Regions from separate parts of the Tardiphaga sp. 42S5 genome, predicted to be linked through region 1. Evidence: predicted binding sites of a transcription regulator. Region 1 holds the regulator's gene; the other holds the start of a gene.
The links. Region 1 encodes PhoB, which activates phosphate uptake and scavenging genes when phosphate is short. Its sites were predicted from a motif close to TGTCATNNANCTGTCAT; they were not measured.

Region 1 (14,619 bases):
GCCGGCAGGCAGTGCATGAAGAGTGCGTCCGGCTTGGCCAGCGACATCAGCCGCGCATTGACCTGATAGGGCTTGAGCAGATTGTGGCGGGTCTCGCCGTCCTTGTCGCCCATCGACACCCAGGTGTCGGTGACGACGCAGTCGACGCCCTTCACCATCGCATCGGGATCGTCGCTGAAGGTGATCGGCGCATCTGTCGCCTTGACCCAGTCCTTGAACGGCTTCTTCGGCGACAGCTGCGGCGGCGTCGCGATATTGAGCTTGAACTGGAAGCGCTCGGCCGCGTGCGCCCAGGACATCAGCACGTTGTTGTCGTCGCCGGTCCAGGCCACGGTGCGCCCCTTGATCGGACCCCGGTGCTCCTCATAGGTCATGACATCCGCCATCACCTGGCAGGGATGCGAGAAGCGCGTCAGGCCGTTGATGACCGGCACGGTGGCATTCTCGGCGAGCTCCATCAGCGAGTCATGGTTGAGAATACGGATCATGATGATGTCGACGAAGCGCGACAGCACGCGCGCGGTGTCGGCGATGGTCTCACCGCGACCGAGCTGCATTTCGGCGCCGGTGAGCATCACGACTTCGCCGCCGAGCTGGCGCATGCCGACCTCGAACGACACGCGGGTGCGCGTCGAGGGCTTTTCGAAGATCATCGCCAGCGTCTTGTTCTTGAGCGGACGATCGGGCTCGGCATTCGAGCCATCCCGCCCCTTCAGCTTCGCCTTCATGGCGGCAGCCGCGTTCATGATATTGCGCAACTCACTGGCCGGCACGGCCGTGAGATCGAGGAAGTGCCGCGGTGACGTGCTCATCACACGGCTCCGTGCGTCTTGGCGGATGAACCGAGGGCCACGCAAGCCTGTTCCAGCCGCTGCACGGCCTGCTCTATCTCGGACTCGCTGACGATCAGCGGCGGCAGGAAGCGCACGACATTGTCGCCGGCGCCGACGGTCAGCAGCTTCGCGTCACGCAATGCGGCCACGAGATCACCAGCCGGCACCACGGCCTTGAGGCCGATCAGCAGACCTTCGCCGCGCACTTCGCTGAGCACATCAGGGTGGCCGTCGACCACGCCCGCGAGTTTCTGTTTGAGCAGCAGCGACATCTTCTTCACGTGATCGAAGAAACCGGGCTTCAGCATGATATCGAGCACGGAATTCGCGGCAGCGACCGCCAGCGGATTGCCACCGAAGGTCGAACCATGGGAGCCGGGCGCCATGCCTTCGGCCGCTTCCGCCGTAACGAGGCACGCGCCGATCGGGAAGCCGCCGCCGAGCGCCTTGGCCAGCGACATCACATCCGGCGTCACGCCGATGCGCCGATAGGCGAACAACTCGCCGGTGCGGCCCATGCCGGTCTGCACTTCATCGAAGATCAGCAGAATGCCGTTCTTGTCGCAGAGTTCGCGCAGCGCGCCGAAGAACGCGTTGCTCGGCGCACGCACGCCGCCCTCACCCTGCAGCGGCTCAATGAGAATGCCGGCGGTGTTCGGACCGATCGCCTTCTTCACGGCTTCGATATCGCCGAGCGGCAACTGATCGAAGCCGTCGAGCGGCGTGCCGTAGCCTTCGAGATATTTGGCAGCCCCGGTCGCAGCGAGCGTGCCGAGGGTGCGGCCATGGAACGCGCCTTCGAAGGTGATGATGCGCGTGCGCTCGGGGTGGCCCTTGGAGAAATGATAGTGGCGGGTCACCTTGATCGCGCATTCCATCGCTTCCGCACCCGAATTGGCGAAGAATACGAAGTCGGCAAAGCTTTGTTCGCACAGCCGCGCGGCGAGGCGTTCACCGTCCGGGCTCTTGAACAGGTTCGACATGTGCCAGAGCTTGGTGGCCTGCTCCTGCAGCGCGGCGACCATATGCGGATGCGCATGACCGAGCGCGTTCACGGCCACGCCGCTGGTGAAATCGAGATAGCGCTCGCCATCGGTTCCAATCAGCCACGCGCCCTCACCGCGCTCGAAAGCGACATCCGCACGCGCGAAAACAGGCAGCAAGTGAGCCTGAGAGAGGGGCGAGGACGTTGCGTTGCTGGTCATAACCGATCCGATCGAAAAGACGGCGTCCACGTCGATGACAATTGTACGAAATCGAACAACGGACCCTAGAAACGAAACGTGCCGCCCTTCTCGGGCGGCACGTGGGCATTATTCTATGTGTGCTGTGAAGACTGTCAACCGCGCACTGCGGCTTTCGAGTCACACGGAGTCGCAGAAAAAGCCGATTTTGCAGCTTTACTTGCAGAAGCATGTGGACGCGGCATGCCCGACTCTTGCGCGCGAGTCACGGCATATTGTAGCTTTTGCCTCGTCGGATACGACATCTCGTGCGGCGGTAGATCCTTTTGACACATCCAGTGCGGCGTAACAGCCGGACGCGAAATTCGCGCCCGGTGAGCGCTAAAGGATTCTGACCGCAGGGATTTTTGAAGTCTCAACTCGCAGCGCTGCCCGGTCAGGCCGGCGCTCACGAAGGGAAAACGGCGATGACGGTAATGACATGGACCGACGATCGCGTCGAACAGTTGAAGAAACTCTGGGAAGGCGGCCTTTCCGCCAGCCAGATCGCTGCGGAACTCGGTAACGTGACCCGCAACGCCGTGATCGGCAAGGTTCACCGCCTTGGCCTGTCCGGCCGTGCCAAGAGCCCCTCCTCGGCAGCTCCGCGGCAGCGCAAGGCGCGCCCGGCCCAGCAGATGGTACGTGTCGCCCGCCCGATGGCACGCGGCAATACCGCGCTGGCCCATAATTACGAGATCGAGGCCGAGCCCGATCCGATCGCCTATGACAACATTGTGCCGATCAGCCAGCGCCTGTCGCTGGTCGAACTCAACGAAGCCACTTGCCATTGGCCGATCGGCGATCCGTCGAGCGCGGACTTCTACTTCTGCGGCGGCAAGGCCCTGGCCGGCGCCCCCTATTGCGCGCATCACTCGCGCATCGCTTATCAGCCGGCCAGCGATCGCCGCCGCGCAGTGCCGAAGCCGACGCGCTGAGCTGGAAAGCATCTAAGCCAAATGAAAATGCCCGGTGATGAGCCGGGCATTTTTTGTTTGGGGGCTTCTAACCTCGCCCCGCTTGCGGGGAGAGGTCGGCGTCCGCATGAGGGCGTCGGGTGAGGGGGGCGCTCCACAGACTCCGAAGGCGATGGAGAGTCCCCCTCATCCGACCCGGCGTCGCTGCGCTATGCTGGGCCACCTTCTCCCCGCAGGCGGGGAGAAGGAAGATACCTACTCCGCCGCCTTGTCGAAGCGGTCGTCCAGCGCGTAGCCGGCGCCGCGGACGGTGCGGATCGGATCGGGCTCACCGGCGGGATTGAGCAGCTTGCGCAGGCGGCCGATATGCACGTCGACGGTGCGCTCGTCGATATAGATGTCGCGGCCCCAGACGCTGTCGAGCAACTGCTCGCGGCTGAACACGCGGCCCGGATGTTCCAGGAAGAACTCCAGCAGGCGATATTCGGTCGGACCGAGATCGATCGGACGGCTTGAGCGCACGACGCGGCGCTTGTCACGGTCGAGTTCGATGTCGCCAAACGCCAGGACGGTGGCGAGACGCTCGGGAGCTGCACGACGGAGCAGGCCCTTCACGCGGGCCAGGAGCTCCGGCACGGAGAACGGCTTGACGATGTAGTCGTCGGCACCGGTGGCGAGACCGCGAACGCGCTCGCTCTCTTCGCCACGCGCCGTCAGCATGATGATCGGCAATGCCTTGGTTTCGGGCCGTGCGCGCAGGCGGCGGCACAGTTCGATGCCGGACAGGCCCGGCAGCATCCAGTCGAGCACCACGAGATCCGGCACCCGCTCTTTCAAGCGGGTGTCGGCGTCGTCGCCGCGAGCGACGGTTTCAACATCATAGCCTTCGGCGTCGAGGTTGTAGCGAAGAAGCGTCGTGAGGGCTTCCTCGTCCTCCACCACCAGAATGCGTGCATTCACAGCCATATGGTCAATATCCTCAGTGAGGTCCGAAAAGCCTTTAGATCATGATCCTTGCGGAAGACTGGCTCCCACTTTTCCGGATCATGCTTCAGACCGTCGGCGTATTCGCGAATGTGGTCATGTCGCCCTTCGGGCGCTTGTCGAGGATTTGCTGGCCCTCGATCATGTAGAACACGGTTTCCGCAATATTGGTGGCATGGTCACCGATCCGCTCGATGTTCTTGGCGCAGAACATCAGGTGGATACAGAACGAAATGTTACGCGGGTCTTCCATCATATAGGTCAGGAGTTCGCGGAACAGCGAGGTGCAGATCGCGTCGATTTCCTCGTCGCCCTTCCACACCGTCATCGCAGCGGGCAGATCGTGTGCGGCATAGGCGTCGAGCACGGCCTTGACCTGGGTGGTCACGAGGTCGGTCATGTGTTCGAGGCCGCGGATCAGCTTCAGCGGATGGAAGTCGCTGTCGAGTGCATTGACGCGCTTACCGATATTCTTGGAGAGATCGCCGATGCGTTCCAGATCGGTGGCGACGCGCAGCGCGCCGACGATCTCGCGCAAATCGACAGCCATCGGCTGGCGTTTGGCGATGGTCAGCACGGCGCGCTCTTCGATCGTGCGCTGCAACTGGTCGATCTCGGCGTCGGTGGCGACGACGCGCGCACCGAGCGCGACGTCCCGGCGGATCAGCGCATCGACGGATTCGACGATCTGCCGTTCCGCGAGGCCACCCATCTCGGCGACGAGACGGGTCAGCTCCTGCAGATCGTCGTCGAAAGCCTTGGTGGTGTGTTCAAAAGCCATCTCAAATTCCTCCCGCGAATATGTCGCGTCAGCCGAAGCGGCCGGTGATGTAATCCTGGGTGCGGCGATCGGTCGGTGATGTGAAGATCTTGTTGGTCTGATCGAACTCGATCAACTCGCCGAGATACATGAAGGCTGTGCTGTCGGAGACGCGGGCAGCCTGTTGCATGTTATGGGTCACGATCGCGATCGTGTACTGATCCTTCAACTCGTCGATCAGCTCCTCGATCTTCGCGGTCGAGATCGGATCCAGCGCCGAGCACGGCTCGTCGAACAGGATCACTTCCGGCCGCACCGCGATGGTGCGCGCGATGCACAGGCGCTGCTGCTGACCGCCCGACAGGCTGAGGCCCGACGCGTTGAGCTTGTCCTTGACTTCGTTCCACAGCGCACCGCCGCGCAGCGCCCTCTCGACGCGAATATCCATCTCCGACTTGGAGATCTTTTCGTAGAGGCGGATACCGAAGGCGATGTTTTCGTAAATCGTCATCGGGAACGGAGTCGGCTTCTGGAACACCATGCCGACGCGGGCGCGCAGCAGGTTGAGGTCCAGCTTTGGATCCAGAATGTTCTGGTTGTCGAGCATGAGCTGACCTTCGGCGCGCTGGCCGGGATACAGATCATACATGCGGTTGAAGATGCGCAGCAGCGTGGACTTGCCGCAGCCCGACGGGCCGATGAACGCAGTCACACGGTTCGCCATCAACGTCAGGTTGATCTTCTTCAGAGCGTGGTGTTCGCCATAGTAGAAGTTCAGGTCGCGCACGGTGACCTTGGGACGGGTCTCGCCCTGCAGGGCCGACGGCGGCGGCATCGAGACGGAAGGAACGCCAGACGACACAGAAAGCTCACTCATTTTGCTGTCCTCTCGGCGCCGAGAATGCGCGCGCCAATGTTAAGGGCAAGTACGGTCAAGGTGATGATCAGGGCACCGCTCCAGGCGAGCTGCTTCCAGTACTCGTAGGGGCTCTGCACGAAGTTGTTGATGGTCACCGGCAGGTTGGCCATCGTCTTGGTGAGATCGAGGCTGAAGAACTGGTTGCTCAGCGCGGTGAACAGCAGCGGCGCCGTTTCACCGGCGACACGCGCGGTCGCCAGCAGCACGCCGGTGATGAGACCGGCGCGGGCTGCACGATAGGCGATCCGCTTGATGACCAGGGAGCGCGGCAGACCGAGCGCCGAGGCCGCTTCGCGCAGCGGGTTCGGCACGAGACCAAGCATATCTTCAGTGGTGCGAACCACGACGGGGATCACGATAACGGCGAGCGCAAGCGAACCGGCGAGAGCCGAGAAGCCGCCCATCGGAACCACCACCGCACCATAAACGAACAGGCCGATGATGATGGACGGGGCCGACAGCAACACGTCGTTGATGAAGCGGATCACCGAGGTGAGTTTGTCGTGCTTGCCGTATTCCGCGAGATAGGTGCCGGCAAACAGGCCGAGCGGCGCGCCGATACCGACGCCGATGACGGTCATGATGATCGAACCGACGATGGCATTGAGCAGGCCGCCTTCCATGGAGCCGGGCGGCGGCGTGTTCTGGGTGAATATCTGCAGGCTGATGCCGGCGATACCGTTGTAGAACAGCGTGAACAGGATCAGCGCGAGCCAGGTGACGCCAAAGAGAGCGGCACCCATGCAGAGCCCACGGATGATCATGTCGTTGCGACGGCGTGAAGCGTAAATCGGGTTCATATTAGTTGCCCGCCTTCTTTTCCAGACGCAGCAGCATCAGACGCGCTGCCGAGAGCACGAAAAATGTCAGCACGAACAGCAGGAGACCGAGCAGGATCAGACCCGATTGATGCAGACCGTCGCTCTCCGCGAACTCGCTGGCGATCGCTGCCGAGATCGTGGTGCCCGGGCCAAAGATCGAGCCTGTGATCCGGAACGAGTTGCCGATGATGAAGGTCACCGCCATCGTTTCACCGAGCGCACGGCCGAGCGCCAGCATGACGCCACCGATCACACCAACGCGGGTATAGGGGATGACGACGTTGCGGACGACTTCCCAGGTGGTGCAGCCGACGCCGTAGGCAGCTTCCTTGAGCACCGGCGGCACCGTCTTGAACACGTCGACCGAGATCGAGGTGATGAAGGGCAGCACCATGATGGCGAGGATCAGCGACGCGTTGAACAGCGAGAGATAGGACGGCGGGCCGGCGAAGATCACGCCGAGGACCGGGACGCCTTCGAAGGCGCTGATCATGAACGGCTGCACATGGTTGGCCAGGAACGGGCCGAGCACGAAGAAGCCCCACATGCCGTAGATGATCGAGGGAATACCGGCGAGAAGCTCGACCGCCATGCCGATCGGGCGGCGCAGCCAGTTCGGGCACAGTTCGGTGAGGAAGATCGCGATGCCGATGCCGACCGGAATGGCGATAGCCATCGCGATCACCGAGGTGATCAGCGTGCCGTAGATCGGGCCGAGCGCTCCCAGCACCGGCGGATCAGCCGACGGTGCCCAGCGCTGCGTGGTCAGGAACGAGAAGCCGAATTCGCGGAGCGCCGGCCACGCACCAACGATGAGCGACAGAATGATGCCGCCGAGAATAAACAAAACGGACAGCGCCGAGATGCGGGTGATCCAATAAAACGCCTGGTCCCCGGTCTTGAAGGCATTCAAAGCCTTCGCACGATCATAAGGTCCGGCAGCGTCCATCGAAGAGCTCTGTACGGCCATGTCTGCCACGCCAGTCCCCTGTAATTGTTACAATACCCCAAAACGCGTTGCCCTGGAGGGGCTTGTCAGGGCGCTAAGTCAGAAGAGAAGAAGAGAGAAATTCAGCCCTGCAGCAAACGGAGGAGAGATGCCCCTCTCCTCCGCCCACACACCGGATCAGCTCTTGATGTCAGCCGACCAGGTCTTTTCGATCAGTTTGACGACGGGTTCCGGCATCGGAATGTAATCGAGCTCTTCAGCCATCTTGGCGCCCTTCTCGAACGACCACTTGAAGAACTTGATCGCTTCAGCCGAGGCCGCCTTGTCGGTCGGGGTCTTGTGCATCAGGATGAAGGTCGCGGCAGTGATCGGCCACGAGGTTTCGCCCGGCTGGTCGGTGAGGATGACGTAGTAGCCAGGAGCCTTGGCCCAATCGGCGTTCGACGCAGCAGCCTGGAAAGCCGCGACGGTCGGCTGCACGGTCTTGCCAGCCTTGTTGACCATGCCGGTATAGGTCAGTTTGTTCTGCTTGGCGTAAGCATATTCAACATAACCGATGGCATTCTTGGTCTGACCGACGTTGCCGGCAACGCCTTCATTGCCCTTGGCGCCAACGCCAACCGGCCACTCGACGGCGGTACCGGTGCCGACCTTGGTCTTCCAGTCAGCCGAGGCCTTGGACAGATAGTCGGTGAAGTTGAAGGTGGTGCCCGAACCGTCCGAACGACGAACGACGGTGATGGCGGCCGAGGGCAGCTTCAGCTTCGGGTTCAGCTTGGCGATGGCAGCGTCATCCCACTTGGTGACCTTGCCGAGATAGATGTCGCCGAGCACTTCGCCGGAGAGAACCAGCTCGCCCGAGGCGATGCCTTCGAGATTCACGACGGGAACGATCGCGCCCATCACCATCGGCCACTGAACCAGGCCGTCCTTCTCGAGCTGCTCAGCCTTGAGCGGCGCGTCGGTGGCGCCGAAGGTCACGGTCTTGGCCTGGATCTGCTTGATGCCGGCGCCCGAACCAATCGACTGGTAGTTCAAACCATTGCCAGTCTCTTTCTTGTAGGCGTCGGCCCACTTCGAATAGACCGGGAACGGGAAGGTTGCGCCGGCACCCGTGATGTCGGCGGCAAATGCCGAGGTCGAGGCGGCAACGAGGCCGGCAGCGACGATCGCTTTGAGGAATTTCATGGGATGTCTCCAATCTCGTGAGTGACCGCGCCGGATGCGCCAGTTGTGCTCACGCCGCCCGTTTAGGGGTGGTCGATTGTGCTTTTATGATAGTTCCGTGACACTTGGATGACGGCACCAAGCATCTGTAAATGCTTTGTTTTTCTGCCTCCGCGGATAATTTTACCGTGCAAATGACATCGAAAATGCCCTGCCATAAGGGTCATGCCAGGCCGTCAAAATCCGCCGTCACAGGGGTTAACAATATGTTTCAGCAGGCGGAATCCGGCCTCGCGCGCATGCGCGCGTATGACAGCGGCGGGTACGATATTGAGGGTGATCGGACGCAATGCCGCACCATCCGCCAGGGCTTTTTTGACTGTCTGAGCGAAGCCAGCGATGCCCGACCGCCCGAGGGCGGTCGCTATGGGCGCAGGAGAACGAAGGGAGTTTAAGGCGTCAGGACGCGGCGGAGGTAGGAGGGGTCGGCGGCGTCTTTACCTGCGGAAAGGCCGCGGTGAAGGTCGCGCCATTTTTCGGCACACTTTCGATTAGCAGCCGGCCACGGTGCCGGTTCAGGATGTGCTTCACCAGCGAGAGGCCGAGGCCCGTACCGCCCTGTGCGCGGCTGTCGCCGACATCGACCCGGTAGAAACGCTCGGTCAGGCGCGGCAGATGCTCGGGGGCGATGCCCGGGCCATAGTCCCGCACGGCGACGCGGATTTCCGGCACACCCTCCGAGGTCGACTCCGTGGTCAACGACACGTCGACCTTGCCGCCGGATGCGCCGTATTTCAGCGCGTTCTCGATCAGGTTCTCGAACAGCCGGAGCAATTCCTCGCGATCGCCAGCGATGGACACCGGCGTCTCCGGCAGCGCCATTTCGATCCTGACGTTGCGCTCGTTGGCCAGCGGCTCCAGCCCGTCGCCGACCTGACGGATGATCGGGAGAATATCCACCAGCGTATCCGGCCGCACATGCGCCGACAGTTCGACGCGCGACAGCGACAGCAGATCGTCGATCAGCCGTGCCATGCGGGTCGCCTGCGCATGCATGATGCCGAGAAAGCGCTCGCGCGCCTTGGCGTCGTCCTTGGCAGGTCCCTGCAGCGTATCGATGAAGCCGGACAGCGCCGCCAGCGGCGTGCGCAGCTCGTGGCTGGCATTGGCAACGAAATCGGCACGCATTTCCTCAACGCGGCGCAGCGGCGTCTGGTCGTGGAACGTCATGAGCATGCAGGTGTCGGTGCCGCCAAAGGCAGTCGGAACCGGCACCGGCGTGATCATCAATTCCATCCAGCGATCGACCGGAACGTGGTCGAGGTAAGTCGCGCGGCGCGGCTCGGTGGTGGCGATGGACTCGCGCAAGGCGGTGATGATCTCCGGCGAGCGCAGCGCGAATTGCGCCAGTTCGTTCTTGCGCAACGCGGGCGCGAGCTGCGCCGCTGCGGCATTGAGATGGATGACGCGGCCGGCGCGGTCGAGCAGCACGGCGGGATCGGGAATTCCGGCAATGATGGCACGCACCGCGGGCGCCTCGACAGGATTGGCGGCCAGCGCCTCGTCGCGCGCCGTCACCACGTCATGCAGCCGCCACGGCACTAGCGCCGCACCGGCGATGCAGACGAACACGATGCCCGCGCGCAGCGGCGACAACTCGCCGAAAAACACCAGTGCGGCCAGCGCCAGGCCGGCGGCCAGCAGGATGATCGCCGAATGCCGCAGCCGGTCCGGCCACGGCGAAAACATGGTCGATGGAGAAGCTTCAATGGCCATCTGAACCGGATCTCTTCCTGCTGCGAATGCGAACGTATATCAGGCGCCGGAGCGACCATGTTCCTTGAGCGGGTGGCCGACGCCGGGCTTGGCGTCCGCCGCGACCGCCTGCAGCTTTTTCGATCGCGAACCGATAATAAGCTCGCGAAGCGTCAGTAACATGACTGATATAAAGAACGGCGCGAGGTAATAAAGCACCCTGAACAGCAGCATGCCAGCCAGCAGCTTTTCCTGATCCATCATTTCGAGGCCAACCAGCATGGCGGCGTCGAACACGCCAAGACCGCCGGGCGAATGGCTGGCGAAACCCAGCAAGGTGGCCGAGACGAATACCACGGCGACCACGACGAAACCGACGTCAGGCTCGGCGGGCACCAGCATATACATCGCCAGCGCACAGAAGCCGAGATCGATGATGCCGATGGTGATCTGCAGCAAGGTCAGCGGGCCACCCGGCAGTACCACCGACCATGGGCCGCGGCCGACGCTGCGCGGCTTCATCCAGACCCAGACCACATAGCCGACGAGGCCGGCGAGGATGATATAGGCCAGGATGCGGTTCATCCATGGCGGCACCTGGTTGATCGCGCTGGCCGCCTCCGGGTGATAGGCGATGCCCATGCCGAGCACCGCGAGATTGCCCAGCCAGAAGGTCAGGCCAGCCAGAAACACGATCTTGGCGACATCGACGGCGCTGAGATCCCAGGCCGAATAGATGCGATAGCGCACCGCGCCGCCGGTGAAGACGCTGGCACCGACATTGTGGCCGATCGAATAGCTGGTGAAGGCCGCCAGCGCGTTGATCCGGTAAGGCACGTCGCGGCGGCCGATCGTGCGCACGGCGAACCAGTCATAGAATGTCAGCGTGAAATAGCCGGCGGCAACCGACAGCGCCGACAACATAATCAGCCGCGGCTCGGTCTCGGTCATGGCATGGAAAACGGCAGCAGCGTCGATGTTGCGTAGCTTGTGATACAGCATGTAGCAGGCGATGCCGATCACCGCGACGCTGATCAAGACACCGAGCTTGTGCAGGATTTGCTTCTCGCGCAGAAACGAGATCGCCCTGCGTATTGCTTCCAGCATCTCAACCTCGAATGCGATCCCCTGACCAGAGAGATCTGGACCAGGAAGTCAGACTAGCCTCGGCGGAACCGCCACATCAGTTGTCTCCGGCACAACCGTCGTAGCGCGTTTTGCGGCAAAGTGGAATTCGCCGACTGTGAATAAAAACAAGCCACATCAGTATATTAGGTCAGTCCTAACAAACCACCAGCCTCTCGGGCGCATTCACTGCGGCAAAATGCCGACGTCCTGACGCGTCTCACGTGACAATGAGGCTTTCGTGACCTCATGCCGCCGATTTGGCGGCGAGACGTTGATAAAAAAGACGGCAGCGGCAAGCACCACAGACCTCAGGTCGCGCGAGCGTGCTGCCGGGTCACCACGATGTCGCGCAGCCATGATCCGATGGCGCAGCCGACGAGATAGAAGCCGAACAATGCGAGGCCGAGATCGAGCCAGTAGCCGAAGCGGCCGGGCACGACCTTGGCAATCGCGATGCCGACGATGACCGCGGCGATCACCGACAGACGCTGGATCCAGACCCGCGACACCGAACGCCCCCGATAGACCACGGCGATCCAGCCCATGCAGAAGCCGATCAGGAACGCCCCGAGCAGCCAGCCCCAGTGAAACATCGCAAGATAGGTCATGGCGCTTGCCTCACGACGAATTCGATCCGGCGATTCTGCAGCTTGCCTTCGTCGGTATCGTTGGTGGCGATGGGTTGGGTGCTGCCGTAGCCGATGGTGGAGAAACGGTCCGCCGGCAGGCCGGCCTTCACGAGATATTCTTCGACGGCGAGCGCGCGCTTTTCCGAAAGCAACTGATTGAACGCTGCGTCGCCATCACCGTCAGTGTGACCGGCGATCTCGACCCGGACATTGGGACAGCGCATGGCGATTTCCACGAGGCGATCGAGCAAGCCCGCGGAATCCACATTGATGCTGGCGCTGGAGGGCTCGAACCGGATGCGGCCCTTGGTCAGGTTCTGCGCAAAGAGCTGCTGGCACACGCTCGCATCGACCGGCGCCGCGGCGGGCTTCACCGATACTTCGGCTTTGGCCTGCCAACCCTGCGGGAGCTCGCGCGCCAGACTTGCGCGTATCTGGTCGGCGGCGACTTCGTAGAGTGCGTCACCTGACAGCTTCACCTCGCGGTCGGACACCACCAGCGTGCCCGTCGACAGGCGTGAGAGCGCACCCAATGCCGTCGTCACCGCTGCGGCAAAACCGCCGGGCGCACCGATGCTGGCTTTCAGGTTGTCGACGATCTTCTCATTGCCGAACTTGCGTCCGGCAGCCGACGCAAGCGCGGCGTGGATGGTGTTGTCCGGGACATAGCCGCTCAGCGTCAGCGTATTCGTTACCGGATCCTTGTTGGCCTGGAACACATAGGGCGGCGCCTTGACGTCATTGGCCGCGACCGTGAAACCTTCCGGCAGATTCTTCAACGCGGCCGCAATGGCTTCGCGGCCACCGAGATCGCGCGCCATGCCGGAGAGGCTGACGTTGGTGTCCGAAATTACCGCCTTGCCTTCCTTCAGCTTGGCGACCTGATCAAGCAACAGCACAGCTGCGGCATCGAACCGCGGCGGCGCGCCGCGCTTCAGGCCCATGCGGTCGGAGACCTCGGTTCCGCTGAGTGCGGCGCGGGCCGCTTCCACAATTCGCACCTTGCTGGCCGGCAATGGCGCGGTGCCCCACAGCGTGACGCGGACATTGTCGCGCTCCGCGACCCAGACGAACGGCTTCGCCTCGGCGACGAGACGGGTTTCGTCATTGACCAGGCGAACGCCCGGCGTGGCCTCGACCGACGAGACCGCACTGCGGCGACCATCTTCGGAAAACGCTTCGGCAGAAAACGATACGTCACGGCCGGCAACCGTGATCTGGCTCTTGTCGAGGATCGTGTTTTTCAGCGCCGCAGTGCTGTGCGCCGTTAAATCCGTTTCAAGCGGAATCGTGCTAACCCAGGCAGCAACCACCCAAAGGATGGCAAGCGGGATGAGCCCGGGCCACCATTTGGCACTCCACCTGTAAAATCCGTGCATTCGACGTCCTGCGGGTCTGGAAACAGAGAGAAAACAAACCCTTGCGGGACTGTCAAATTGAAATCAAGGCAAACCTCTGGCGTCGCCGCGGGTATTCGAATAACGCTTTGTTCAATCGTTTCTGATCATTTCCGTGGGTAGCATCAATTGCTCGGTCATACGATGAAGCAGATTCGCAACACGATTATTCGTGCCGGCCTGGACGCGCTGTATTTCAGCGGCGCCCACCGCGTGTTGCGACCGATCTTCGGCGGCGTGGGCACCATTTTCATGCTGCACCATGTGCGCCCTGCGCATGCCGGTCCGTTCCAGCCCAACCGTCACCTCGAGATCACGCCGGATTTCCTGCGCGCCACCCTCGCTTATCTGCGCGCAACCGACGTCGATATCGTGACGCCCGATGAAGTGCAGCGGCGGCTGACGGAACGGGATTTCTCGCGCCGCTTCGCCTGTTTCACCTGCGACGACGGCTATCGCGACAACCGCGACCATGCATTGCCCGCGATGCGGGATTTCGACGCTCCCTTCACAGTCTATGTCACCAGCGACTTCGCCTCCGGCACAGGCCGGCTGTGGTGGGTGGCGCTGGAGCGCGTCGTTGCCAGGGCCGATGTGATCGAGGCCCCGATCGACGGACAGATGGTGCGCCTGGACACATCGACTCTCGCCGGCAAGGACATGGCGTTCGACCGCCTGCATGGCTGGCTGCGCGGATTGCCGGAAGAAGCGGATATCCGCCGCGAGGTCAGCGCAATCTGCGCCGCGCATGGCATCGACGAAGACGCGGTCAGCCGCGAGCTGTGCATGTCGTGGGACGAACTCAAACCTTTCGCCGCCGATCCGCTGGTGACAATCGGCGCGCATACCGTAAGCCACTGCAATCTCGCCAAACAGACCGAAGCGATGGTCGTGCATGAGCTGTCAGCCAGCCGCACCGATATCGAAAACGTTCTGCAGCGCCCGGCCGTGCATCTTGCCTATCCCTATGGCGACCGCTGCGCCGCGGGCACACGGGAATTCGCACTGGCGAAAAGCGCCGGCTTCGAGACAGCCGTGACGACGCGCCCCGGCGTGATCGCCTCGGACAACTCCTCGCAGCTCACAGCGCTGCCGCGGGTCTCGCTGAACGGCAACTATCAGGACACCCGCTATCTG
Region 2 (14,619 bases), 2.8 Mb from region 1:
AGTTTCGCCCCGTCGTGGTTAGTGGTCAGCTGGATCTCAGCGATTTCCATCCGGTCCACGTTGTCATCGACGGCGAGTACGTCAACAACACCGCCTTTGATCGCAATGCGATGAATTTGATCGCTATCAACAACAATGCGCCAACGTCGGATGGCTCGATCGGACCTTTCCAGGGCGGCAATCAGGGCTGGATGGGCCGCATGACCGTTGGTCATAAGGAAGTCAAACGTCTGTGGGATTGGAATGTCCACGCAGGCTACAAGTATCTCGAATCCGATGCCACGATCGACGCTTTCGCCGACTCTGACTTTGGCCTCGGTGGCACCAACCTCAAGGGTTACTTCATCGGCGGTAATGTCGGCATCGCGGACAACGTCTGGGCGTCGCTTCGCTGGATGAGTGCTAACAACATCGCTGGCGGTCCTTATGCCGTCGACGTCGTCCAGTTCGACCTGAATGCGAAATTCTGATCATGACCAGACATTTGCTCACTGTTGCTGTTGTCCTATCGTCATTGGCAAGCGTAGAAGCGCGTGCCGATGCCGAGTCGGACAAGCTCCGCGAGGCCCTGCGTAGCGCAACGGCCCAGACCCGCTCCCTTGAAGATCAGCGCTCGGCATTGCAGGCCAAGGTTGCCGATGCCGAGCGTGAAAAGGCGGCACTGACTTCTCAGATCGCTGCGGCAAAGGCGCAAGTCAAGGAAGTCGAAAAGACCCATCGCGAAGCCGTGGACGAATTCAACCAGCGTCTCGAGGATCGTAACCAGACACTGGAGAAGTGGAAGGGCGCCTATGAGGAAGCCGCCACGGTCGCGCGTACCAAGGATGGTGAGCGCGCCAAGTTCGAAGGCGAGGCGACTGCCTACAAGGCCAGCACCAAAAGCTGCGTGGCCAAAAATACTCAGCTGATGAAGGTCGGCCGTGAGTTGTTGCGTCGCTATGAAGGCGTTTCGTTCGGCGACATTGCCGTCATCAACGAACCACTCATTGGCGCCCGCCGTGTCGAGGTTCAGAACATCCTGCAGGACTACGACGACAAACTGCTCGAGCAAAAGGCTATTCAATAATGCGTATGCGTTCCTTCATCTTCGCGACGAGCTGCGGTATTGCCGGCGTCTCGGCCCTCATGCTGACAGCGGCTCATGCGCAGACGCCAGTTCAGCCGACACAGCCACGCGTGGCTCAAGCGCCTGCGCCGGCGAAGCAGAAGGCCGCTGCCCCAGCCGCGCCGGCTGTGGTTGCCCCGGCGGCGACTGCACCTGTAGCGGCGCCGAGCACGGTCGCGTCGACAAAAACTTCGGGCGAAGTGGTGGCTCGTGTCGGCAACAATGATGTCGGTGCGGACGATCTGCGCGCCTATCTCGCGACACTCGGTCCGCGCGAGCAGGCGGCAGTGGCTCAGGACCCGGCGTTGCTGAGCCAGGCCGTGCGCATGATGTTGGCCAATCGCCTCGTGCTGCAGGAGTTGAACGCCAAGAAGTGGGACCAGCAGCCGCAGGTTACCGCCCAGCTGCAGAAGCTGCGTGAGAATGCGCTGGTTGAACTCTATCTCCAGTCGGTTTCGAATCCGCCGGCGAACTTCCCGTCGGATGACGATCTGCAGAAGGTCTATGAGGCCAACCGCGCCGCGTTCCAGGTGCCCCGCCAGTACCAGCTGTCGCAGATCTTCATTCCGATGGGGAAGGATGCGGACAAGGCAACTGCCGACGCCGCCAAGAAAAAGCTCGACGAAGTCCAGAAGAAGCTGAAGGCGCCGGGCGCGGATTTTGCCGCGATCGCGCGTGCGGATAGTGCTGCGGGCGAAAGTGCCGAGCGCGGTGGCGATCTCGGGCTGCTGCCGGAAGATCAGATCCGTCCTGAAATCCGTGCGCAGATCACTGGCCTCGCGAAGGGTGGTGTGTCCGATCCAATTACGCTCGACGATGGCTACCACGTCATTCGTCTGGTTGACACAAAAGTGCCGTATACGCGCACGTTGCCGGAAGTGCGCGAACAACTTGTTCGCCAGATCCGCACTCAGCGCGCGACCGCGTTGCGACAGAACTACCTCGCGGAAATGCTCAAGCAACAGCCGCCTATCATCAACGAACTCGCTCTTGCCAAACTACTCGATGACAAGGCGCGGAACTAACACGTTCGCAACTCAGGAGTATCTGTAATGACCGATACCAATCTCGTCAGTGTCACGCTGGAATCGCTTCGCGATCTCATGCAGAATTCGGGCTACCGGGTCGATCTGGTTTCCGATCCCGCAGCCAACGTCTCGCTGCTGCGCTCGTCGACCGCCGGATTCGGCTTCGATGTTCGCCCCGGCAACCGCCTAGCAGCGGACGAGAACAGTTTCGTGGATTTCACGTTCAGCGCCTGGCTGAACATCGAGGGCGAATTGCCGCTGGACGTGGTCAATCGCTGGAACGCGCTGCGTCGCTTCGGTCGCTTGCAGGTCGTTCCGGGTTTCCTCGCGCTCACCATGGACGTGTCGCTGATCGGTGGCGTTTCGCCGAACAATGTGCGCGCCAATGTGGAGATTTGGGATCATCTGGTGCAGGCGCTGGTGCCGTATCTGCGTGAAGAGCTGCAGAAGCTCGGAACCTCGCAGCAGACCGCAGTTGCTCCTGTTGCGCCGGATCAGGTGCCCGCCGAAGCCAAGGTTGCCTGACTGGATCCAGGATAAATTCGTGCGCTCTTTCGCAAACCATCGCGCTTCCTCTCCCATCCGGATTGCCCGCCACGCGGGTGTCCGGGTGGCTCTGGGCGTTGGTTTGCTGACGGCATGCATTGTCCCGTCGGCGGCTGAGACTACCGAGAACACCAGGGTCGCTTCGGTGCAGACCGAAGTGGCTGAAGCCGGAACTGATGCTGCGGCGTCGGACAAGCAGCGAACGGATGCTCCGCCGGCATCGCCGATGGCGCTAGTCGCAACGCTACGCACAGCCAATCCGCGTGCGCTCTATCGTTCGTTGATCGAGCAGGAAGTGCGTCTCACGAGCCTTCCGGCAGATGTCGCCGAAGCCGTGATGGGTGTGGAGAGCGGCTATGAACCGAGCCGGATCGGCGCCGATGGTGAGATCGGCTTGATGCAGGTGATGCCGGCGACGGCGCGCATGCTCGGCTATTCAGGCGACATGGCTGGCTTCGCCGCGCCCGAGGTCAATATCAAATATGGTGTGCGCTATCTCGCGCAGGCGTGGTCGAAAGCCGGTGGCGATCTGTGTACGGCGCTGATGAAGTATCGCGCCGGCCATGGCGAGACACGGTTCTCGCAACTGTCGGTCGATTATTGCACGAAGGCGCGGGCACGTCTGGCCGCCAAGGGTTATTCGCTGACAGGAACGGTGCCGGTTGCCACATTCGGTTTCCGCCCGGGCCTCGGTGGTGGCACGGCGACGGCGAGCTGCCGCAAGCGTTGCCTGACATTGGGTGGCGCCGGCCGCGTGGACTTTGCAGCGCTGAACAATCGTCTCGCGCAGGTTGCCATTCAGATCAACGTTGCGAAGACCGCAGGAAAGTGACGCGTGATGATCGCCAGGCTTTCCATCGTGATGTGCTCGATGTTGCTGTCGATGCCGGCGTTCGCGCAACAGCCTCCGCCGGCCGATGCGCCCAAGCCTGAAGTGATCATCGGCGGGCAGACGGCGCTCGCGCGAACGTTCGAACGCTGCGTCGATGTCGAGATCGGCGGCTCGCGGAGCTACGGCTGTCTTAATCAGACGCTGAAGCGCGACGTGGACAAGGTCAATCCGAGCCTGAACCTGCCGCCGATCGACGCGAGGTCGTCCGATACCCGGATCGGGATCGTGAACCTGCCTGGGGTCCAGCAGCAATATGGCCAGAACTACGGTCGCTCGATCGTGCCGTTCCGAATGCCGCAGCCGACGTTCAACGGCAATCCACGGCGCTAGCCAGATATGTCCGTCAAGCTAGTGCGGATGACCACCGAGCCTCCGGATCGCCTTGCGCAGCCGGGCAGGTCATGCATCGCCAGATGGTGCGCCAGCGTGATCCTGGTTGTCTTGCCGCTTACTGCGGGCACGGTGTCGCCGGCCCGGTCTCAATTCCTGCTGCCGGCCCGTACCGACGTTCCTGTGCTTGCGCCGCCGAAACCGTTGACGCGCGCCGATCTGCCGCCTGTGGAGCGCGGCGAACGCGCGGGCACTGGGTTCTTCGTCGATGAAGCCGGCCATATGCTGACTGCGCGTCATGTCGTGCAGGCCTGCGGTCGCATCATGGTGCAGAAAGAGGGACGCACCAGCGCGGCACGCTTGGTGGCCGTCTCGACTCCCTACGACCTGGCCTTGCTGAAGACCGCGAAGACGCGCGGACTGGCTGCAACCTTTCCACGCAGCGTCGTGTCCGCGCCCAGCGGCATCGTTTTCGTCGCCGATTACGTGAATTTGCCGACATCGCTGGCCCGGGGAGCGATGCTTGCCAACGCATCCGTGGGCACCACCAATGGAAGCGACGAAGCTGGGCATATCGCGCTCAATACCAACATCACCTTCGGCGCGAGCGGCGCGCCGGTTCTGGACTCGCGCGGGCTGGTCGAAGGCGTGGTCAGTCGCAAGACCGCCGTCAATCGCGTGCTCGCAGTCGGCGCCGGCGGAGCCAAGGCATTTCTGGCCGCCAGCAATGTGCGGTTGCAGGAGGACGATCGGCCTCAGATCAGCGGCTCCGCATCGCGGGCGCATCGTGCGGCAAGCATTTCCGCACGCATCATTTGCATGAATTAGAGGGCGTCACCATGAAACGAACGCGCGGTTCTTTCACGGGAGCCTTAAGGACGGGCAAGCTCCGGGCGCTGCTTGCCTCGGTCGGCCTGATTACCATCGCGGCATCGCCGGCGGTCGCTCAAGGCATCGACTATCGCAGCCCCGAAGCCGCGCCGCCGGCATGGGGACAGTTTGCCAAGCTAGTGAAATACAGGTTCGAAGAATGGATTTCCGCCGATGAAGCGATCGCCAATCGCTTTCGCTCCTGGCTGAAAGAGACCAATGGCACCCAGAACGGTGCGCCTGCATCGCTCGTCGTCAAGGCCTGGCTTAACCCCGATGGCACCGTTGAACGGGTATCATTCGCGCCGTTCAAGGACGAGCGCGCCAACACCGATCTGCGCACCGTTCTGACCCGCGGCAATATTGGCGAAGCGCCGCCGCCAGAGATGTTGCAGCCGATCAACCTGCGCTTCTCGCTCAATCTGTCGAAAGACTAGCCAGGAACCGGAAGTGAAGCGAGGACGCCTGCAGTTCGCTAAGCCGTCCATAAAGAAATGCGACGTCGCAGTTTCATTCTCGACTCTATCTTTCCTGGAACATTTGATTATTGCGCGGACCGATTCAAGTCATTGTGCAACCTGGACGTTGGACTGTTCTCGTCCAATCTCGGGTGGTCGTCTATCTGTAATAATTGATCTCTAAGAGATTAAGTATGATCGGTGCGTTCGGATGCGCCGTCTTGTTGGGCGAAACGGCCTACCCGAATTGCTCGTGATCGCGACGGATGTACGAACATCAGATTGCCTATCCGTGGCGAGAAGCGCTTTCGAAAGTTTCGCAGCGGTCTTATTCAGGCTGTCGGCGATTGGTAGCCGTGGCGATCATGACGCTGACGGTTGCAACCGTTGTCTACGCGAAAGACGATCGCCTCAGTTTCGACATCCCCGCGCAGTCGTTGGCATCCGCGCTGGACGCCTATGTGACCGCGACGAATATCGAGACCTTCTACGATAGTGAACTCGCGCGGACGCGGCGATCGACCGCAGTGAAAGGTATCCTGGCTCCTGATGTAGCGTTGCGCGTCTTGCTGGAAGGGACCGGGCTGACCGAAGTATTGACCGGAAAGGCCTTTGCGGTCGTGGCAGCATCGCGGCCGACACAATATGGCGGTGCGCGACTTTCCGAATTCGGCCCATATTATAACGCCTTGCAGGTCGGTGTGGCGCGAGCATTCTGTCGTCATGTGGAGACGACTCCCGGGGACTATCGAGCGGTCATTCGATTCTCCGTCGGTTCGTCCGGCGAGTTGCAGGGTCTCAACCTGCTCAGCTCCACCGGCGAGATTCGATCATCGCCGACGAGTTGCGCGGCGTGAGCTTCGACGCGCCGCCGCCGAGGCTGCCGCAGCCGGTGACAATGGTGGTCGCGCCGCGTGCGGCCGAAGCGACCGGAGATTGCGATGGCGGCGCTTCAGATCGTCAATGCCGCGAACATCCAGGTGCAGGGCTCATCTTCGGGCATTCCGACGGTGCAGGCGCCAAGCATCACCGCGGCACTGTCGAGTTCGAATGCCACGGCGGCGACGCAACAGACTGCCACGCCGACGCAGACCACCACCAACAATCCATCGGTCATCATCGTCGAAGTGCTCGGCTATGGCGGCGGAGAAGGCTCAACGCCAGCCGACAGCGAGGACTTGAAGCGATCGAAGCGAAGCGAGCGCAGCTACGACCACAACAGCGCATTCCAGGTCGTCGGCGTCGGCGAACTGAACGAAACGGAGAAACAGAACCTCAGCATGTCCGAGCGTCAGTCGCTAAACACGCGGTAAGATGCAGGGCGAATGATCGATCTGGGGAGGCCATGGTCGTCAGGCGCAATGTCTTGGAGCCGTTGTTTGACATGTCAGTGTCACAGACGGGGCCTACATCAGCGCTGATGTGATAGTTGCAGATGGGGAGGGCGGACGTGGCACCGGGGGCGCGTTTGTCGATCTGGGCTCGTGCCTGGTCTGGCCGTGCGTCGCTAATAGGTCTCGTTTTGTTGCTGTCCAGTCACCCCCTCGCTGCGGAAAGCAGGATCGATCGCGTGCGCGTTGATGCGACGCAGGAAGACGCCGGCGTCAAGTCTGTCATGCTGGATATTCCGTCGCAGGCCCTGGACGTCGCGCTCAAGGCATTCGGTGTCGCCACGCAGGTTGCGTTGTTTTACGAAACTGGCGTCGTCTCCGGGCGGCGTTCGTTTCCGGTACATGGCGAATATCCGGTGGACGCCGCGCTGCGGGTGATGTTGAAGGGGACTGGCTTGTCGAGCACGTCGTTTGATCGCGGCACGATCACCATTCTTGCTCCAGCACCAAGCGATGTGGCATCCCATGTGAAACGGACAAAAGCGGGGCTCGCGGAGTTCTCGTCCTATCTCGCTCTGGTCCAGCAAAGCCTTGATCAGGCGTTTTGCCGCGCACCCGTTGCTACGACCGACCCGGACGATTTTGTCGCGCGGGTCTGGATATCTCCGGCGGGCAACGTGCAGCGCGCGGAGCTGCTGCCGGGAACCGGGATTGACGCGCGTGATCGTGTCTACATGTCCGCGCTGACGCGGTTGTCGATCGGCGCGCCGCCGCCGGCCGCCATGCCGCAACCGATCAATCTGATGCTCATGCCGAAAAAGTCGCGGGGGTCGTCGGCTTGCATGATGCAGGGAACGGAATCGCGATCCGCTGCCCATGAGTAATTCCGCGGATGTCACCCTGCTACGACAGATGCTGGTCGGCGAGTATGACGATCTGCGACGGCGACTCACGCGTCGGCTCGGATCCGAGGATGTTGCAAGTGACGTATTGCAGGAGACTTATCTGCATCTCGAGCGTTCCTCGCTGATGAGCGTCATCGAAAGTCCGAAGCGCTATCTGCTGACGATTGCCACCAACATTGCGCGGATGCGCTTTCGCCGCGAACGCCGCCTGACCAGCCTGTCCGAGTTGGATGAAGCGCTCGGCTTTGTCGATGAAGCGCCCGATCCGCTGAGCAGCCTGGAAGCCCGGCAGGAGTTGGAGGCCCTCAAGGCGGCGTTCGACGAACTCTCTCCGCGTCGGCGCTACATCCTGTTTGCCTCGCGGCTGGAAGCGCGCAAGTTGCGCGAGATCGCCGACGAATTGGCCGTCTCGCAGCGCCTCGTCGAAAAAGAACTGAAAGCAGCACTGATGTTTTGTGGCGCGAAAGTGAGCCGCGACGTGATCCGGAGATTCGGTCCGGGCGCGCGAGAAGCATCTTCCTTGGAAGTGTTACCCGTCGCGGCAATACGCGAAGACCGTCATGACGATGCCGAATGAGACAACACCGATGAAGATTGCGTCCGTTGCCGATGATCGTCCTGTGGACCTCGGTCCGGTCAGGCAAGAGGCCTATGACTGGATCGTGCGTTTCATGGCCGGGCATATGACACCGGCAGATGTCGCCGTCATGAAAGCTTGGTATCGGCAGAGCCCGGAGCACAGGAGCGCTTATGCCGAAGCGCGGCGGGTGTGGCAATCGCTCGGGCCGATCGCCAGCGAGAGCCGCCGCAGCGCGGACGACCGGCAGGTGATTCCGATGGCGCGTGCCGCTCCGCGGCGGTCTCCGGCGATGCCGAGCCGGCGGTTGTTCCTAGGAGGAGCGTTGGCGGCTGCGTCGGTGGCATGCGTCGCGATCCGCCCCCCGCTCGATCTCTGGCCGTCCTACACCGAGCTGATGGCCGATTACCGCACCGGCGCGGGCGAGCGGCGGCAGGTTCAGCTGTCCAATCATGTCGCGCTCGACCTGAATACAAAAACCAGCATCGCAGTCCGAACCCAGTCGCCGATGGCGACGGAGATCGAAATGTTATCGGGGGAAGCTGCCATTTCAACGGCTGCATCTGAATCGCCGTTGACGGTGGTTGCGGCGAACGGACGCGTAATCACGACCAATGCCGAATTCAACCTGCGATGCGACGGCGGGCAGGCGTCCATCAGCTGCCTCAAGGGCCAACTTAACGTTGCGCGCGATGGTCAGTCCATGGCGCTTACCGATGGTCAGCAAGTTACATACGGCAGCCAAGGCATGGGCGCTGTCGCCGCAATCGATCCGGCCAGCATCACGGCATGGCAGCAGGGCGTGCTGACATTCGATGCGACACCGGTGCATCAGGTGATCTCCGAGCTCAATCGCTATCGCCCGGGACGCATCGTTCTGATGAATGGCGATATCGGACGGCGCTTGCTCAATGCCCGCATCAAGATCGCCGAGACCGACAAGATCATCGTGCAGATCGTCCAGATTTTCGGCGCAAAAGCCCGCGAATTGCCTGGCGGTGTCGTGTTCCTGACATGATGGCTGGTATCCGCCGTCGGATGACGTGGCCGCGGTCGGAATAATCTTTACGAAACCTGAAAAAGTTGTTCGGTCGTCGTCGGCGCCATTCATCCCGGGCTTAGAAGTGTCGCGAAATGGCGGTGCTGCCGGTTTGTAATCCGTTATCGAGAAGGCGCCAGCATGTCAGTCCAGCACACTCGCCAGCACACGCGTCCGAAGCAGGCGTATCGCGGCCTCGGGCATAGCGCTTTGTTGGCTGGGGCCAGCGTGGTCGCATTGCTGGCCACGTCGTTTGGCGGAGCGGATGCGCGCAGTCTTGGCGGCGGCAGTTCGAGTGGAGCGCCGACGTCGGCGGTCAATGTCGCGACAGAGGCGGCTCAGGCGCGGGCGCAGCAAGCCGCGCAAATCGGGTCGCAGGCGATGATCCGTGCAGCGAGCGCCATGCAGACCATGCGCAACCTGCAGCAAGCGGCGCGTGCGGCTGCGATGGCGACCGCAACAGGCGTGCCGAACGGGCTTGCGCCGGGTGGTCTCGTCGTCGCGCCCGGTGCAACGTCGGGCAGGACCGATGGCGGTGCGGGCCTGTGGCAGGGTGCCAACCTGCCGACGCAGACCACATCGGGCGAACGAACCGAGGTCGTGGTCAAGCAGAACGAAGCCAAGGCGATCCTGACCTGGGACGAGTTCAACGTCGGCCGCGAGACAGACCTGCGGTTCGACCAGAGCGCTGGCAGCGCGAATTCCGCAAGCTGGATCGCGCTGAATCGCGTGCTTGATCCGTCGCTGGCACCGAGCCAGATACTCGGTACCATCAAGGCCGAGGGACAGGTCTATGTCATCAACCGCAACGGCATCGTGTTCGGCGGTTCGAGCCAGGTCAACGTCCACACTCTGGTGGCGTCGTCGCTGAACCTCAGCAACGCGCAGTTCATGGCAGGCATCAACACGGTCATTGCCAGATATAATAACAACAACTCCACAATCGTTTTGCAGACCTTCGGCGATATTCCCGCAAGTGTGGAGCCTACGGCAGCTCCTATCGTGTACGGCAGGACGCCGGGAGACATCACGGTCGAGGCCGGTGCGCTGATCGAGAGCCAGGTCGGCGGTAAGGCCATGATGTTTGCGCCGCATGTCATCAATGCCGGCACCATCCGGACGCCGAATGGCCAGACGCTGCTCGCCGCCGGCGAAAATGCGTGGCTGTTCGACCCGTTTACTTTTGATGCGACCAGCGCTGTTCGCGGTCTGGATGTCACGACATCGTCGCCAATGCGCTTCTCCATGAACTACAGCGACTTCGATGGGACCTATGCGCTACCCGCGGTGAGGTTGATTTATGCTTCCGCGATCGCCGAAATGGACGCCCGTGCCGCCGACATAGGCTACAGTATCTTGAACAGCGGCGTGGTCGAGGCCGCCCGTGGCAACGTCACGATGGTGGCTCGTAACGTCGCCCAGAACGGGGGCGCGTTTGCCTCGACGGCGCTGAACAACCAGGATGGCTCAATCATTCTGCACGGCTGGAGCCAGGGCTTCGTCGGACATAACGGCGATAGCTATGCCCTGAATCGCTGGCGAGCCGGCACGCTGACACTGGGATCGGACAGCGTCACGACCGTGGTGCCGGACTTGACCGACACCAGCGCCATAGAGCTTTCGGCCGTCGATACGCGTTACCGCGCCGGCAGCATCGATCTACGCGGCAACCTGATCGACATCAGAGCGGGTGCCACTGTAGTGGCGCCGTCGGGCACCATTTCGGCGATCGCGAGCAAGATACCCAATATCGCCGTCGAACCGCTTGACGGAGAAAAGTCCATCGCCGATGGCAGCCGACTTTACATTGGCGAAGGGGCGTTGTTGAGCGTCGCTGGCCTGCGCGATGTGTTGTTGACGATGGAAAGCAACACGGTGAAGGCCGAGCTGCGGATCAACGAATTGCGCGACAGCGTACTCTATATCGACTCCTGGCTGCGTGGCGCGACCATCTACGTCGACAAGCGCGTCGAAGGTACATTCGTCGATGGGCCGATGGCCGGCGTGAACTGGATCCAGAACAAGGACGGCAGCTACAAGATCGGTAGTTGGAAAGGCACGCCGATCGGCGATGTCAGCGGCTGGATCGGCACAGGCTCGACCAATCTCGCTGAACTATCGACCGTTGGCGGCAGGATCAACCTGAAATCGAGCGGTGACATCGTTGTCCGTGCCGGCGCGATGCTCGACATCGCCGGTGGCTCGGTTCGTTACGCCGACGGTTACATCACCACGACCAAGCTGCTCGGGGCCGACGGCCGAATCTACGATATCGGGGCGGCAATGCCCGACCGGCAGTATGTCGGCCTGGCAGGCGGGTTCTCGCGCTATCACGCACGGATCAACGTCACGGAAACCTGGAGTTCGATTTTCGACCGGCACAACGGCAGACGGTTCGAACAGGGCTATTCGGAAGGCCGCAACGCGGGCAGCATTTACATCTACAACGGTGCGGGCTTTGCCATGGAGGGCGAACTCGACGGCCACGTCATTACCGGCGAACGGCAGGCGGCCGGCGGTAAGGCCGCGGCAGGCGGCCTTTTGCAGATCGGTGGCGGGAGTCCGACAAAGGACAATCCGTGGCTGACGTCGAACGTGATCGTCACACGATCGCCCGTTCACCTCGCGGATGACTTCGATGTCAATTCCATGCTGCCAACGACCTATTTCGATTCTACGACGCCACCGCCATTGGCTAGCCGTGCCAAGACCGTTTGGCTCGATTCCGGAATGCTCAACCGGTCGGGGATGGGAAAATTCAACCTGTTCTTCGACAGGTCGTTCGTGCAGGAAGCGGGCGCCGACCTTGATCTGTCGCCGGGCGCCGAATTGAACATCAGCACGATCGGATCTCCCTCGACGGGGAGTCTTGGTACGATTGCGATCAACGGCAACATTCGTATCGCCGGCGGCAAGATCAGACTGTTTGCGGACGACAACATCGTGATCGGCAATCGCGTAACGCTGGACGTGTCCGGCCAGTGGATCAACGAATATAGTAACGGCGCGGCGACACTCGCACCGAAGATCAACGGTGGCGAGATCAAGATCCAGATCGACCCCAATGCGACGATTCTCGGATTTGACGGCAAGGTCGGTATCGCCAGGACGGCGCTGTTGGATGTCTCCGGCGGCGGCTGGCTCAAAAAACTTGGCAGCAAGCAGAAGCTGCAGTTTGGCGATGCCGGCGCCATCACGCTGAGTAACCTTGCCACCAGCGTGGCGGATATCGATCTGCGTGCTTTCGCCGCCGGATCGGGCGGTTCGTTTACGATCAGCGCAGCGGGCAGTGTCCAGATCGGCGGGATCGTGCCGACGGATCCGGCGAACAGCTATCTGCCAGCGACATTGCTGGCCGAACGCGGCTTCCGGTCGGTGCAGATCGAAGCGCAGGACAACGTCACCTTCGCCGAAGGTGCGGCGATCAGTCAGATCCCAGTCAACATCGATCTCGGCACCGATTTCGTCTCGGCGCCTTCCGGAACAAAGCTGGCGGATATCGGACGGATTCGCGTGCTCGACCTGCCGGAGCGCCTGGCGCGTAAATCCGCTTCGCTGACCGTCACGGCACCCAGGGTCATCACGGTTGGAACAGGAACGACGCTGACGACCGACGTCAAAGGCAGCATCACCCTTGCTGAAAACACCACTGCAGCCGTTCCTGTTGCCAGCGGCACGGTAGTCGTCAATGGTCACATCGATGCGCCGGCAGGCACCATTTCGATTTCCGCTACGACGCTACGCGTTGCGCCCGATGCACAGTTTACTGCGCGAGGTCTCGCCGCCATTGCGCCGGACTTCAAGACCGGTTTGCTCGGCGGAAGTGTGCTTAACGGTGGCGCCATCCGTCTGACGGGCGCGATGAATCTGGCATCCGGCGTGCTGATCGATGTGTCGGGAACAACTGGCGTGATCGACGATCCCCAGCACGGACGCGGCAGCGACGCGACGGTCTCGCTGGCGAGCGATGGCGGTGAGATTTCGTTGCAGGGTGGAACCCTCGCTTCGTCCTCGATCGCGGCCAGCTTGCAGGCCAGAGCGGGCGGTCCCGGTGCGGCCGGCGGCCGACTACGCATCTACAATCCGTCGTTGGCCGGCGCCGGCAACGTGCCGTCGTCGAGCCTGTTCGACGCGATCAGTCTGATCGGTGCCAACGGTATGAACGTGACGGCATCGATCGGTGCGATCAACGGTGGCGGCTTCTCCGCTATCAATCTCTCCACAATGTTGGGCCTGATGATCGGCAACGGCGCCGTGATGGATGTGCCGACTGCGGCGGTCACGGTATTTGGAACGATCATTGCCGCCAATCCGGCTGCCAGCGGCGAAATTCGTGCCGGTATGCTGTCGCTGAATGGCGGCCTGAGCGCCACCAGCGCCGCGGCAGGGACTGGCTCACTTGTGCTGAGAGCAGGCGTTATCGATGCCACGCTCGCGGTGGTGCGCGGCTATGCCTCGACGATATTGATCGCCGGCGACCTGCGCTTGCGCACGCCGGAGGTCACTGTGAGAGGCGAGACCCTGACGGGGGTGAGCGCGCTACTGGATACGGTCGGTACGCTGACGCTGCAGGCCGGGCAAATCTATCCAACAACACAGACCACGGCGACTGTCTCTGCCACCGAGAGGATCCTCGTCCGCGCCAACGGCGCTCCAACGGCGGCACTGTCGGCTGGCGGCAACCTGACGATCAAGGCGCCGGACGTCGATATCGGCGGTACCGTCCGGGTGCCGTTCGGCTCGCTGACATTGTCCGCGTCCAATTCGGTCACGCTTGGGGCCGGTGCCGTGGTCTCGGTGTCTGGCGACGGAATGGACCTGCCTTATGGTGTGCTGCTCAACCGTGAGAACTGGGCCGTGCAGATCAGCAGCGCGGGCAATCCGCCGACCGTCCTTTCGGCGCTGCCGGAAAAGAAGATTATGCTCGACGCGCCGTCGGTAAACGTCGCGGCGGGATCGACCATCGACATCCGCGGCGGCGGCAACCTGCACGCGTCGGAATTCGTGGTCGGCAGCGGCGGTTCGCATGACATCCTGGCGATGCCCAACACCTATGCCATCATGCCGGCCTTCGCGTCGGCAACGGCGCCCGCGGGCACCGTGGGCAGCGGCGTGTGGCTGGCCGGCGGCAATGGTCTGGCAGCCGGGTGGTACAACCTGATGCCGGCGAAATATGCGCTGATGCCGGGGGCGTTCGCGGTCCAGATGGTCGCGGGCAGCGCCGGGAAATCGATCCCGACATCGACCAGGCTGCCCGATGGCACGCTTCTGATGTCCGGCCGGTCCGGCAATGCGGTGAGCGGGGCATCTGATGTTCAGGCCTCGAACTGGCGGGTGATGAGCGGCAGCGTGGTTCGCGCCTACAGCGAATACAACGAAGCCAGCGCCAACACGTTCTTTGCGTCGGAAACCTTCCGGACAACGCAATATCGCCTGTCGGCGCTCACCCCGGCCATTCCTGACCGTCCAATGGACGGCGGTTCGGTGGTCTTCAAGGCTCGCCGGGATCTGACCCTGGACGGACAGCTTCTCTCGCAA

Region 2: a site for PhoB is predicted at 6,610-6,626, ahead of SFY93_RS22335 (STN domain-containing protein). Genes of this name have one in related genera too.

The regions. Positions count from the first base shown of each region.
Region 1 covers NZ_CP139027.1:1,224,257-1,238,875, reverse strand. The annotation lists gene argF (ornithine carbamoyltransferase) at 1-812, opposite strand, end outside; gene SFY93_RS05790 (aspartate aminotransferase family protein) at 812-2,038, opposite strand; gene SFY93_RS05785 (GcrA family cell cycle regulator) at 2,485-2,994, shown strand; gene phoB (phosphate regulon transcriptional regulator PhoB) at 3,229-3,933, opposite strand; gene phoU (phosphate signaling complex protein PhoU) at 4,025-4,738, opposite strand; gene pstB (phosphate ABC transporter ATP-binding protein PstB) at 4,767-5,594, opposite strand; gene pstA (phosphate ABC transporter permease PstA) at 5,591-6,436, opposite strand; gene pstC (phosphate ABC transporter permease subunit PstC) at 6,438-7,436, opposite strand; gene pstS (phosphate ABC transporter substrate-binding protein PstS) at 7,584-8,594, opposite strand; gene SFY93_RS05750 (ATP-binding protein) at 9,033-10,349, opposite strand; gene SFY93_RS05745 (lysylphosphatidylglycerol synthase domain-containing protein) at 10,389-11,435, opposite strand; gene SFY93_RS05740 (hypothetical protein) at 11,765-12,064, opposite strand; gene SFY93_RS05735 (OmpA family protein) at 12,061-13,464, opposite strand; gene SFY93_RS05730 (polysaccharide deacetylase family protein) at 13,627-14,619, shown strand, end outside.
Region 2 covers NZ_CP139027.1:4,781,403-4,796,021, reverse strand. The annotation lists gene SFY93_RS22385 (putative porin) at 1-470, shown strand, start outside; gene SFY93_RS22380 (hypothetical protein) at 473-1,066, shown strand; gene SFY93_RS22375 (peptidylprolyl isomerase) at 1,066-2,130, shown strand; gene SFY93_RS22370 (YbjN domain-containing protein) at 2,158-2,658, shown strand; gene SFY93_RS22365 (lytic transglycosylase domain-containing protein) at 2,678-3,511, shown strand; gene SFY93_RS22360 (hypothetical protein) at 3,518-3,901, shown strand; gene SFY93_RS22355 (S1 family peptidase) at 3,929-4,729, shown strand; gene SFY93_RS22350 (hypothetical protein) at 4,741-5,208, shown strand; gene SFY93_RS22345 (STN domain-containing protein) at 5,595-6,086, shown strand; gene SFY93_RS22340 (hypothetical protein) at 6,171-6,542, shown strand; gene SFY93_RS22335 (STN domain-containing protein) at 6,845-7,444, shown strand; gene SFY93_RS22330 (RNA polymerase sigma factor) at 7,437-8,042, shown strand; gene SFY93_RS22325 (FecR family protein) at 8,026-9,060, shown strand; gene SFY93_RS22320 (filamentous hemagglutinin family protein) at 9,223-14,619, shown strand, end outside.